DNA from 3 places in the Porcipelethomonas sp. genome. Region 1 is predicted to be linked to each of the others. Evidence: predicted binding sites of a transcription regulator. Region 1 holds the regulator's gene; each other region holds the start of a gene.

Region 1 (4,291 bases):
CATAATTACACTATTAAAGTATACTCCAATACGGAAATTTTGTCAATATTTTTTGAATATTAAATCAGCTGCAGATTTCAATTGCAGCTCCGGCTGTCATTTGTGCATTGAGTATCATTTCTTCCAAAACTGTAAATTCATCAGCACAATGAATATTGTATTCTTTTCCTGGAAACTCTGCACCGAATGCTACACCTCCGGGAGTATTATGAACGTAAGTGCCTCCGCCGATTGCAATGCATTTTCCTTTTTCTCCTGTCATGTTTTCATAAACGCTTAAAAGGGACTGTATAAATTCGCTGTTTTCATCAACATAGTGGGGTTCAGAAGCGAGAATGCATTCATACTCAAAACCTATTTTTTCAAGAGTTTCATTTAATTTTTCATTGATCTGAGCTGATGTAAAACTTACCGGGAAACGCACGTCAAAGATTCCCTCAAGAAACTCTCCATCATATTCCATAACGCTTAAAACAAGTGTCAGCGCACCGGATTTTTCATCACTGCATTTTACTCCTGCATGTTTTCCGTTGGTTTCATCCGGAGGGAATATTTCTGAAAGATTTTTGAAAATTTTTGCTGATTCATCTCCGGGTACATTTCCCAGCAGCTGAATAAGTGAGGTCAGGGCGTTTTTTCCGCCTTCCGGAGTTGATGCGTGAGCAGATATGCCTGAAGAATTTATTTTAATTTCATTTTCAGAAATTACTGTTTTAAAATTACTGTCAATTCTTAATTTTTCACTGCATTCATGGGATAATACGGCATAAGCCTTTGATGGGACAGCATTTATTGTATCTCCGCCATGAATTTTCTTGATATATTTTCCGGATATTTTTTTAGTAAATTTTCCTCGTATCATACCCTTTTCTATATTAATTATCGGGTACTGTCCATCGGGAGTAAAAAGTTTTTCCGGAAGTTTTTCTTTTGTCTGATAATATTCAAGGTCATCCGAACCGTTTTCTTCATTACAGCCTACTATCAGTCTTATATTTTTTTTCAGAGGTACAAGCTCCTTAGCAGCTTTCAGTCCATAGAGTGCAGATACAGCAGGACCTTTGTCATCGGTAGTACCTCTTCCGTACAAAACTCCGTTTTTCCTTGTAAGCTCAAAGGGAGGATATGTCCAGCCTGTTCCGGGATCTACTACATCAAGATGGCAAAGTATACCAAGCTCAGGCATACCTGTTCCTGTTTCAATTACTCCGGCGTAATTATCAATATTTCTGACATTAAAACCCATTTCCTTGGCTTTTTCCAGAAATACTTCAAGAACCTTTGCAGAATTTTTTCCGTAAGGCATATTTTTTTCCGGTTTATCCATAACGCTTGGTATTTTCACAAGTTCTTCCAGAAACAACTCCATGTCATTGGAATATTCTGTACATTTTGCAAGTATTTCATTTGTCAGATGTTTACTAAGTGCCATTTTGATTCTCCGTTTCTAAAAAGATTTGACGGACGCCAGCTTTCAGACGTCCGTCATACTAATAGTTTGTTTTTACAGGCATATGAACACGGCTTTTCGTAAAACCTGAACACATTTCCTGTAAGAACAGTTTTTAATTTTCTTCTTCATCGGTATTGTTCAGACCATAAGCAAGAGTCATAAGACTGTCTGTCAGGTGAACGTTTTCCACAATGATTTTTTTACCGCTGTCAACGGCAAAGTCATAGTGACTGAAATTCCAGAATCCTTTTATACCGAGTTCAATAAGCTTGGGTGCAATTTCCTTTGCCGCATCTTTTGGAATGCACAAAACTGCACATACCGGGTGATTACTGCGGCAAAAGCTTTCAATTGTATTCATATTTGAAATTTTCAGATTTGAAATTATTTTACCGCATTTTTCAGGATTGCTGTCAAAAATGCCAATAAGCCTGAAGCCCCGCTTGTTAAAATCAATATGAGAAGCTATTGCCTTTCCGAGATTTCCGGCGCCTATAAGAATAGTTTTATTTCCGGCGTCAATTCCGAGAATTCTGGAAATTACTGAATGAAGTTCCTTCACATTATATCCGTATCCCTGCTGACCGAAACCTCCGAAACAGTTAAGATCCTGTCTTATCTGGGACGCTGTTAATCCCATCATTTCGGAAAGTTCTCTGCTTGATATACGAACAATCCCCTGCCGTTCAAGTTCCCCCAAAAACCTGTAATATCTGGGCAGGCGTTTAATTACCGGTGATGAAACTAAGGATTTTGACATATTATATCTCCGTTACCGCACTGCGTTCCCATATATTTATATATTATGATATGCAAAAAATGCACTGCGGATTCCGCTTTTAAAGGCTGCGGAAAGCCTGAATGATCATGCCATAAGTTTAGAAAGTCTGTTGTTTATTTCTTCAAGGAATTCCTTGGAGTTGACTTTTCTCTTGTTTTCAAGGCTTGAAAGCAGATAAAGATCACCTGTCATAACACCGTCTTCAATTGTCTGGATCGTAGCCTTTTCAAGTTTGTCAGCAAAGTCTGAAAGCTCTTTGTTTCCATCAAGCTCTCCTCTTTTTCTCAGCGCACCGCTCCATGCAAATATTGTAGCTACTGAGTTTGTGGAAGTTTCTTCTCCTTTTAAGTATTTGTAATAATGTCTCTGGACTGTTCCGTGAGCAGCTTCATATTCATAGATACCGTCCGGAGAAACTAAAACTGAGGTCATCATTGCAAGGCTTCCGAAAGCAGTGGAAACCATGTCAGACATTACATCGCCGTCATAGTTTTTACATGCCCAGATATATCCGCCGTTTGAACGGACAACTCTTGCAACGGCGTCGTCAATAAGAGTATAGAAATATTCAATTCCTGCTGCCTCAAATTTTTCCTTGTATTCCTTATCAAAGATTTCCTGGAAGATATCCTTGAATCTGTGGTCATATTTTTTGGAAATAGTATCCTTTGTGGCAAACCAGATATCCTGTTTCTGATCCAGAGCATAATTAAAGCATGCTTTTGCAAAGCCTTCAATACTCTTGTCAATATTGTGAAGACCCTGAATAATTCCGTCCCCTTCAAATTCATGAATAAGCTGTCTTGTTTCGTTTCCGTTTTTATCTGTAAAAACAAGCTCTGCCTTTCCGCCGCCCTTGACCTGCATTTCTGTGTTTTTGTAAACGTCGCCGTATGCATGACGGGCAATTGTAATAGGCTTTGTCCATGTAGGGATATAAGGTGTAATACCCTTTACGAGGATAGGAGTTCTGAAAACAGTACCGTCGAGAATTGCTCTGATTGTACCGTTAGGCGACTTCCACATTTCTGTAAGATTATATTCCGGCATTCTTGCAGCATTCGGAGTAATTGTAGCGCATTTTACTGCTACACCGTATTTTTTTGTAGCCTCAGCACTGTCAAATGTAACCTGATCCTTTGTCTTTTCACGGTTTTCAAGACCCAGATCATAGTATTCAGTATTAAGGTCAACATAAGGTTCGAGAAGAATTTCCTTGATCCACTTCCAGAGGATTCTTGTCATTTCATCTCCGTCCATTTCAACCAGCGGTGTTTTCATCTGAATTTTTGCCATTGTTTTTTCCTCCCTTTAATTTAAAAATCTTCAATTTTATGTCCATTAGCTCTTGCTATGGATGGTATTTTTTCATATACATCAGCGGTAACTATAATCAGTTCATAGTTGTTGCTGTCAATATCAATTGTGCATACAAATGATTTTACTATAAAACTTTAAGTTTTATAAAAAGCTTCTTTATAAAATAACATATTTAATCACAGCCAGCAACAGAAGATGTGCCGGATAGAAATAATAGAAAAACCACTTATAAGTCTTTCCGCCCCGTCTGACACCGTTATATTTCAGCAGAAATGGTACTGCAAGGAATGTTCCCAGCTTAAATAAATCGGTATACCATTGCCCTGAAGCAGCGCACATAATAATATCCAGTATAATATAAAATGCACTTGCAGCGCAGAAATATTTGATTTTTTCAATACGGTTATAATTGCTGCCGAAAATTAAAATATATACAACTGCAATTCCACCCCAGTCGCCAATCATAGATGCCAGACATATCAGCAGAATTATCATATTCTTAACAGCAGTTTCATATTTCGGACTGTCCCTGATAATCAGGGCGACAAGACCCAGAAACAGCGGAAACATTATGCTTGTCTGATTTATAATTTCGAGCTTTCCTGTTTGAAAGAAAGTATAAGGTAAATGAGAAATCAGAGCAAATATTCCAAGTCTCTGAGCATATTTTTTTACGTTACGGGTTTTGTAATAACCCTCTGCCACCATAAAACACATTATCGGTGCGGTAAGCCGCC
Region 2 (4,291 bases), on a different contig from region 1:
GTGGCGGATACTGTTATGGTATCTACCAGCGGATGCAGACTGTTACAGGAGGATGCCGTATCTGCACTTGTGCAGAAAATCTTCCCTGTTGCCTGCGTTATCACACCCAATGTTCCGGAAGCAGAAATACTTTCAGGAATCAGTATAAAAAAACCGGATGATATGCTTGCAGCCGCAAAAATCATTTCAGACAAATTTAACGGAAGTGTACTTGTCAAAGGCGGGCATCTGGAAGATACCGCAGCTGACCTGCTTTATACTGACAAGGGATATGAATGGTTTGAAAGCAGGCGTATAGATAATCCGAATACGCATGGGACCGGCTGTACCCTTTCTTCGGCAATTGCCGCAAATCTTGCAAAGGGAAAAGGGATTAAAGACAGCGTAAGTGAAGCAAAGGATTATGTTACGGGAGCTATAGCAGACGGACTGAATTTAGGCAGGGGCAGAGGCCCGTTAAATCATATGTATAATCCAGGAGGTAAAAATGAACTATAAAACACAGATGGAAGCTGCCAGAAAAGGCATTATAACAAAGGAAATGCAGACGGTTGCTGAAAAAGAATATATGGAGCCTGAGGTTCTCAGACAAAAGGTTGCCGAAGGAAGTGTGTGCATTCCGGCAAACGTCAATCACAAGGCACTGAGTGCTGAGGGAATCGGTTCAGGACTCAGAACAAAAATCAATGTCAATCTGGGTATTTCCGGAGATTGCCAGAATTATGATATGGAAATGGAAAAAGTCAGAATGGCAATTGACTTCGGATGCGAAGCCATTATGGATCTGAGCAACTACGGCAAGACCAATACTTTCCGCAAGGAGCTTGTTGCTATGTCTCCGGCAATGATAGGAACTGTTCCTATGTATGATGCTATAGGCTATCTTGAAAAGGATCTTCTTGAAATCACTGCAAAGGATTTCCTTAAAGTAGTGGAAGCACATGCCAGAGAGGGCGTAGATTTCCAGACGATTCATGCAGGAATCAACAAAAGAGCTGTTGAAGCCTTCAAGCGTCAGGGCAGACTTACAAATATAGTTTCCAGAGGCGGTTCACTTCTTTTTGCATGGATGGAAATGACCGGAAATGAAAATCCTTTCTATGAATATTATGATGAGGTTCTTGACATTCTCAGAGAATATGACGTTACAATCAGTCTGGGAGATGCATTAAGACCGGGTTCTATAAATGACAGTACTGACGCCGGACAGATCTCCGAGCTTATTGAGCTTGGTGACCTGACAAAAAGAGCATGGGAAAAGGACGTTCAGGTAATGGTTGAAGGTCCGGGACATATGGCAATGAATGAAATTGCCGCTAATATGACTTTGCAGAAACGTATTTGTCATAATGCACCTTTCTATGTATTAGGACCTCTGGTTACTGATATCGCTCCGGGCTATGACCATATTACATCTGCTATAGGCGGAGCTATTGCCGCTGCTAACGGAGCAGATTTCCTGTGCTATGTGACACCTGCGGAACACTTGAGACTTCCGGATGCAGATGATGTAAGAGAGGGAATCGTAGCTTCCAAAATCGCAGCACACGCTGCTGATATCGCAAAGGGCGTTCCACATGCCAGAGATATCGACAATAAGATGAGTGACGCCAGAAGACGTGTTGAATGGGATGAAATGTTCCAGTATGCCATTGACCCGGACAAGGCAAAAAGATACTTTGAAAGCGTTCCTCCAAAGGACAGACATACATGCTCTATGTGCGGAAAAATGTGTGCTATGAGAACTACTAATAAGATCCTTGCAGGCGAAAAAGTTGAATTCTGTACAGAAAAATAGTTTTTTAATATAACATTTAATCGGTCAGGTCTTTAAAAAGGTCTGACCATAACTTTTATCAAGAATGTTTTGTTATTAATTTCACAAACTGAAACAAATTCTATTGACATCCATTTCAAAAAATATTATAATATAAAAATGAAGGGAATTTTGTAACTTAAAGGCTGCATTATTCCAAAGAATGATGCGCATGCTTAAAGTGCTGCGTAATCAAAAAATCAAGGAGGATATAAACCATGTCACTGACAAAGAACCCCAACGTATTAAAATGGGTTGACGAAATGACAGCCCTTACAAAGCCGGATAAGGTAGTATGGATTGACGGAAGCAAAGAGCAGATTGACGCTTTAAAGGCTGAAGCTGTTTCAACAGGCGAAATGATCGAGCTTAATCAGGAAAAGCTTCCTGGCTGTCTGTATCACAGAACTCTGCCGAATGACGTTGCCAGAGTTGAAGACAGAACATTTATCTGCTGTAAGAATAAAGAAGACGCAGGTCCGACAAACAACTGGATGGATCCGGATGAGATGAAAGCAATGCTCACACCTATGTATGACGGTGTTATGAAGGGCAGAACAATGTATGTAATCCCTTATTCAATGGGTCCTATCGGCTCACCTCTCGCTAAGGTAGGCGTTGAAGTTACAGATTCTATCTACGTTGTTCTTAACATGAATATTATGACAAGAATGGGCAAGCAGGCTTTTGAAAACCTCGGCGATGAATCAAACGATTTCGTAAGAGGTCTTCACTCAAAGGCTGACGTTGATCCTGAAAAGAGATACATTGTTCAGTTCCCTGAAGACAATGCAATCTGGTCAATCAACTCAGCTTACGGCGGTAACGTTCTTCTCGGCAAGAAGTGCTTTGCACTGAGAATTGCTTCTTATCAGGGCAAGAACGAAGGCTGGATGGCTGAACACATGCTTATCTTAGGCGTTAAGAAGCCTGACGGAGAAGTTAAGTATATCTCAGCTGCATTCCCGTCTGCATGCGGTAAAACAAACCTTGCAATGCTTATTCCGCCGGAAGGCTACAAGAAGGACGGCTATGAAGTATTTACAGTCGGTGACGATATCGCATGGATGAAACAGGGCGAAGACGGCAGACTTTATGCTATTAACCCTGAAAATGGTTTCTTCGGTGTTGCTCCGGGTACAAATGCAAAGTCCAACTATAATGCACTTGCTTCAACAATGAAGGATACTATTTTCACAAACGTTGCTATCAACAATGATGACAATACTGTTTGGTGGGAAGGTCTTGACAAGAATCCTCCGGTTAATGCAACTGAATGGAAGGGTGCTAAGGTAAACGGTCCTGAGTATACTTCTGCTATGGGTCCTGACGGCAAGCCTCAGAAGCTGGCTCATCCGAACTCAAGATTTACAGCTCCTGCAAAGAACTGCCCTTGTATTTCTCCTGAATTTGACAATCCTCAGGGTGTTCCGATTTCCGCTATTATTTTCGGCGGCAGACGTGCTTCTACAACTCCGCTGGTATATCAGTCATTTGACTGGACTCACGGCACATATGTAGGTTCAGCAGTTTCTTCTGAAACAACAGCTGCTGCAACAGGTGCTGTAGGCGTTCTGAGACATGATCCTATGGCTATGAAGCCGTTTATCGGTTACAATGTAGGCGATTACTGGGCACACTGGCTTGAAATGGGCGAAAAGCTCGGCGACAAGGCTCCTAAGATCTTTAACGTTAACTGGTTCAAGAAGGATGAAGACGGCAACTTCATGTGGCCTGGATTCGGCGACAATATGAGAGTTCTTGACTGGATCATAAAGAGATGTGAAGGTACAGTTGATGCTGAAGAAACAGCTATTGGTTATGTTCCTAAGAAGGGTGACATCAACGTTGAAGGTATCGAAGACGAGGTTACACCTGAAGTTATGGATAAGCTTCTTGATGTTGATAAGGATCTCTGGCTTAAGGAAATTGCTGAAATGCGCAGATACTACAAGGAAGATATTGCTGATAAGGGCGGCAGAATTCCTGAAGCTCTGATAAAGCAGCTTGATAATCTTGAAGCAAGACTTAACAAGTAATTGCAGACCTTTAATATATAGTAAAAACCGGTTCGGATGGAACCGGTTTTTTGTTTATAAATTAATACCGAGATAAAATCAAAATGGGCAGTCTTTTCTTACAGGACTGTCCATTTTTTGAGGTTTGAAAAAAAGTTTTGACCGAAATTTTATGAATTCTGATAAATCATTTTGATTAGTCACCAAATGAAATTCCCAGATCTTTTGCTGTTTTTACCAGCTGATCGTCCGGATCGACAAATTTGGTTTTACCAGCAATATCAGACAGTTTGTTTGCAGTAATTTTACCGCCGACCTTTGCAACTGTTCTGCCGTACTTTTCCTGAGCGATAAGTTCTGCGGCATGAACACCGAACTGTGTTGCAAGAATTCTGTCATACGCACTCGGACTGCCGCCTCTTAGCATGTGTCCAGGTACGCAGGTTCTTGTTTCAAG
Region 3 (4,291 bases), on a different contig from region 1:
TAGAACAGCCACATAGCCTTAGCAGCATCCATTGCAGAACCGCCGCCGAGAGCAATAATAACGTCAGGCTGGAATGAATTCATAACGTCAACGCCCTTACGTACTGTTGTAAGATCCGGATCCGGTTCAACCTCACTGAAGATTTCAATTGTAGGCTTGTTAGCATTTTTATTGAGCTGATATGTTACTCTGTCAATATATCCGAACTGAATCATACCAGGGTCAGCAACAACCATAGCTCTGTGAATGTCAGGCATCTTTGCAAGATACTGAACTGAGCCTGGTTCAAAATAAATCTTTTCTGGAACCTTAAACCACTGCATATTCAATCTCCTCTTAGCAACTTTCTTTCTGTTAATAAGATTCTTAACTGTAACGTTTTCTGATACAGAGTTTTTACCGTAAGAACCGCAGCCAAGTGTCAGTGAAGGAGCCATTGAATTATAAACATCACCGATAGCGCCGAATGATGCAGGTGAGTTAACAACTATACGGCTTGCCTTCATTGTTTCGCCGTACTTTTCAATAAGTGCGTCATCAGAAGAATGAATAACAGCTGTATGACCTGCGCCGTGCTTTAACATTTCCTCACACATTTCAAATGCATGGTCTGTTGTATCTGCCTTAACAACAGCAAGAACAGGTGAAAGCTTTTCAAGTGCCAGAGGATATTTTTCAGCATTTGTACCGCCCAGTTCAACACAAAGAACCTTAGTTTCCTTAGGGATTGTGATACCAGCCTTTTCAGCGATCTGCCATGGATACTGTCCGACAACCCAAGGCTGAACCGCCATTTTTTCAACATTGATTACAACATCCTGAATCTTCTGGATTTCATCAGGCTTTGCAAAGTAACAGCCATGTTCCTTCATGAATGCAACTGCTTCATCATAAATTTCTGTATCAATGATAGCAGCCTGTTCTGAAGCACATATCATACCGTTATCAAATGATTTTGAAAGAATAAGATCATTAACAGCCTGTTTCAGTTTAGCAGTTTTTTCAATGTAGCAAGGTGTGTTGCCAGGACCGACGCCGAGTGCCGGCTTACCAGCTGAGTAAGCAGCCTTAACCATTCCCGGACCGCCTGTTGCGAGAATTGTTGCTACATCAGGGTGATTCATAAGAAGTCCTGTAGCATCAATTGAAGGATGTTCAATCCACTGAATACAATTTTCAGGAGCACCGGCTGCAATAGCGGCATCTCTGATAATTTCAGCAGCTCTTACAGAGCATTTCTGTGCATTTGGATGGAATCCGAAAATAATCGGGTTTCTGGTTTTCAGGCAGCTGATTGCCTTAAACATTGTTGTTGATGTAGGATTTGTTACTGGTGTAACGCCGGCAACGATACCTACAGGTTCGCCGATTTCAACGTATCCTTCGTCTACGTTGTCTTCAATCACGCCAACTGTCTTCTCATACTTAATTGAGTGCCAGATATATTCTGTTGAAAAAATATTTTTTGTAACCTTATCTTCAAAAATACCTCTGCCTGTTTCATCAACAGCCATTTTTGCAAGTTCCATCTGTGCGGAAAGACCTGCAAGAGCTGCCGCCTTGGTAATTGCGTCAATCTGTTCCTGGTCAAGCTTCATGTACTCGTCAAGAGCAACCTTAGCCTTTTCAACCAGACCGTCTATCATTACCTTCGGGTCGATCTGAGGCTGTTCAGCAGTCTTCTGAGCTTCTTCTTTCTTAGCCATAATGCAATCCTCCTGAAAATATAAAATAATTTTTTATTTCATTATGCATTGTTAATTTCTTAACAATGTCATTATACCATATTGTTATTTTTTTGTCAAGCTTTTCGGGTATGTATTTTCTGCCGAAATCGACTTAAATTCAAGGCATTATTTACTGCAAAATGTCAAATAGTTTTAAGATAAAACTAATCACTCATTATTTTTAAAATATTCTTCCAGTATTTCCGCAGCATCTCCCACCAATTCAGCACACGGACGTTTTTTATAATATTCTGCTGTTCTTTCAGATGGAACATGGCTTGTATCATTTCCATCAATTCCCAGAAGCTGACGGCAGACGATATAATGATTCTTTTCTTTAAATTTTTCCGCAAGTTCCTGAATTCTTTTGTAATGTTCAGTTTTGCCGGTTCTGTCATCAGGAGAACAATAACCGTATTTTAAACCTGCCGCCATAAACATTCCGCTTACAGCTCCGCATACTTCACGCATTCTTCCCATTCCTCCGCCAAATGATGAAGAAAGTTTCATTGCTGTGTCAAAATCCATTCCCAGATCTTCAGCAAATGCCCCCAGAACTGATTGAGAACAGTTATACCCTTTCTTAAATAAATCCTTGGCTTTTTCTGCCTTGTTCATACAAACCTCCGCTATTTTAATTTTATTAAAGTGTATATATGTCAATAGCCGTCATAATAATATTCCGAATCCTCATAATACTGGTTGTCCTCATAATAATCATCATCATAATAATATGAATCTTCTTCATAGTCCTGATAATTCTGATCGTTCTGATCATAGTAATCAGAATAATAATCCTGCTGTGTTGATTCAGTATAATCATAGCTGTGTACCAAATCAGGATCTATCACTGATGCCAATGACTCATATATATTAACATGGTCGTAAATATGAAGTGGATCAGTATAATGAGTACCCTCAGCACCAGTAGTTACAAGAATATATTTTTCACCGTCTATTTCTGCACAGGAAGCAAGACAAAGCCCTGCTTCACTGGTATAGCCTGTTTTTCCGCCTAAAAAGACACCCCCTGCAAATTCATCTGAATCAAGTTCTGAAAACATAGTACTGTACAGAGTAATACCATATGGATTATAATCCGTTTCGGTGTAATAGTTCTGACTGGTAAAAATTTCATAAAACTCATCATTATTCAATGCATAAATCAAAAGTTTTGAGATATCTGATGCAGTTGAATAATGATTATAATTATGAAGTCCCACTGAATTTGTAAAATGAGTATCATCCATTCCCAGCTCTTCAGCTTTTTCATTCATAAGTGCAACAAAAGCATCCTCGGAACCGCTTATATATTCAGCCAGTGTCAGACAGCATTCTGCCCCGGAGGACAGCAATGCACCATAAAGAAGATCTCTGTAAGTCACACTTTCATATGCAGAAAATCCGGCTGTTGACGCTTCCTCATATTCTATATATTCATATATATCTCCGGGAATAATAACATTTTCATCCAGATTATATATATTTTCAAGGGAAACTATTACCGTCATTATTTTTGTAAGTGAAGCCGGATAAATCTGCAGATCTTCATTTTTTCCGTATATCATATTTCCATTCAGATCTGTCAGCAGTGCTGTCTGACTGTAAACATCCGCATCGCTGATATTGATTGTCAAAGGCACAGAATTTTTTTCAGTTGTTTCCTCTGTTTGAGCATACTCCTCTGTTTGCGATGATTCGGTCAAAGAATTATTATCTGTTACAGTATTTTGATCTGCATTAGCCTGTGTATCATCATGTCCGGATAAAAGTTTAATTCCGGACACTATTATAACTACCAAAATAAGAATTAATACAATCCATAAAAAGGCTGTCCCGGATTTTTCCTCTTTATTTTTTTCTTTCATTTTCATCCTCCGAGCATTAATTTCAATGCGTATTATACCATATAGTACGAAAACAGTCAATAGCACTGCAATCAGGCTGCTAAAAATTTGTTATAAAAACTTGATTTTTTTTTCATCATATGATATAATAATAAAGCTTTTGGTATTTATGAATTTTTTATGGAGAGTTGTCCGAGAGGTCGAAGGTGCGAAACTCGAAATTTCGTGTCCCCCAAAAAGGGACCCAGGGTTCGAATCCCTGACTCTCCGCCAGGTGCGTGACCGCACAGGACAAATCGGGTTTCATTTTGTGAAACCCGATTTTTCTTTATGTATCTATTTATGTATCCATATATTAAATCAAGCTTTATATTTGGTACTGTCTGTATTAAAATGATAATAAAGAACCCGGATAAGCAATCCGGGTTCTTTAATACAAAATTACTGATTTTCATTAATAAGTCTCTGCTCATGTTCTTCAAAAGCAGTACCCTTGGTAAATTTGTCAACCTGTAATTCACCTTTACTGTCCTTGTCAGTGTCTTTGGACTTATAAACAAACTTCAGAAGAATAGGCGTAATAATAGTTGTAACTACAACCATGATTACAATTGGTCCGAAATATTTTTCATTCATCAGTCCGACTGCTTCACCCTTGCTGGCAACAATCAGTGCTACTTCGCCTCGTGAAATCATGCCAATACCAATTCTAAGGCA

Evidence for each region. The regulator Rex, encoded in region 1, represses fermentation and respiration genes when NADH is low (regulators of the CRP and FNR family bind a similar motif). The targets are predictions, from matches to a motif close to ATTGTTAANNNNTTAACAAT.
Region 2: the regulator Rex is predicted to act here: its motif matches at 1,867-1,886, upstream of ACI4WO_RS05400 (phosphoenolpyruvate carboxykinase (GTP)).
Region 3: the regulator Rex is predicted to act here: its motif matches at 1,754-1,773, upstream of adhE (bifunctional acetaldehyde-CoA/alcohol dehydrogenase).

What each region holds. Positions count from the first base shown of each region.
Region 1 covers NZ_JBJFHN010000112.1:22,692-26,982, forward strand. The annotation lists gene ACI4WO_RS06550 (Sapep family Mn(2+)-dependent dipeptidase) at 65-1,432, opposite strand; gene ACI4WO_RS06555 (redox-sensing transcriptional repressor Rex) at 1,566-2,213, opposite strand; gene ACI4WO_RS06560 (NADP-dependent isocitrate dehydrogenase) at 2,319-3,530, opposite strand; gene ACI4WO_RS06565 (TraX family protein) at 3,711-4,291, opposite strand, start outside.
Region 2 covers NZ_JBJFHN010000092.1:980-5,270, forward strand. The annotation lists gene thiD (bifunctional hydroxymethylpyrimidine kinase/phosphomethylpyrimidine kinase) at 1-498, shown strand, start outside; gene thiC (phosphomethylpyrimidine synthase ThiC) at 488-1,798, shown strand; gene ACI4WO_RS05400 (phosphoenolpyruvate carboxykinase (GTP)) at 2,035-3,855, shown strand; gene ACI4WO_RS05405 (6-phosphofructokinase) at 4,031-4,291, opposite strand, start outside.
Region 3 covers NZ_JBJFHN010000130.1:51,776-56,066, reverse strand. The annotation lists gene adhE (bifunctional acetaldehyde-CoA/alcohol dehydrogenase) at 1-1,706, opposite strand, end outside; gene ACI4WO_RS08060 (C-GCAxxG-C-C family protein) at 1,896-2,345, opposite strand; gene ACI4WO_RS08055 (D-alanyl-D-alanine carboxypeptidase family protein) at 2,387-3,595, opposite strand; tRNA gene ACI4WO_RS08050 (tRNA-Ser) at 3,757-3,847, shown strand; gene ACI4WO_RS08045 (cation:proton antiporter) at 4,016-4,291, opposite strand, start outside.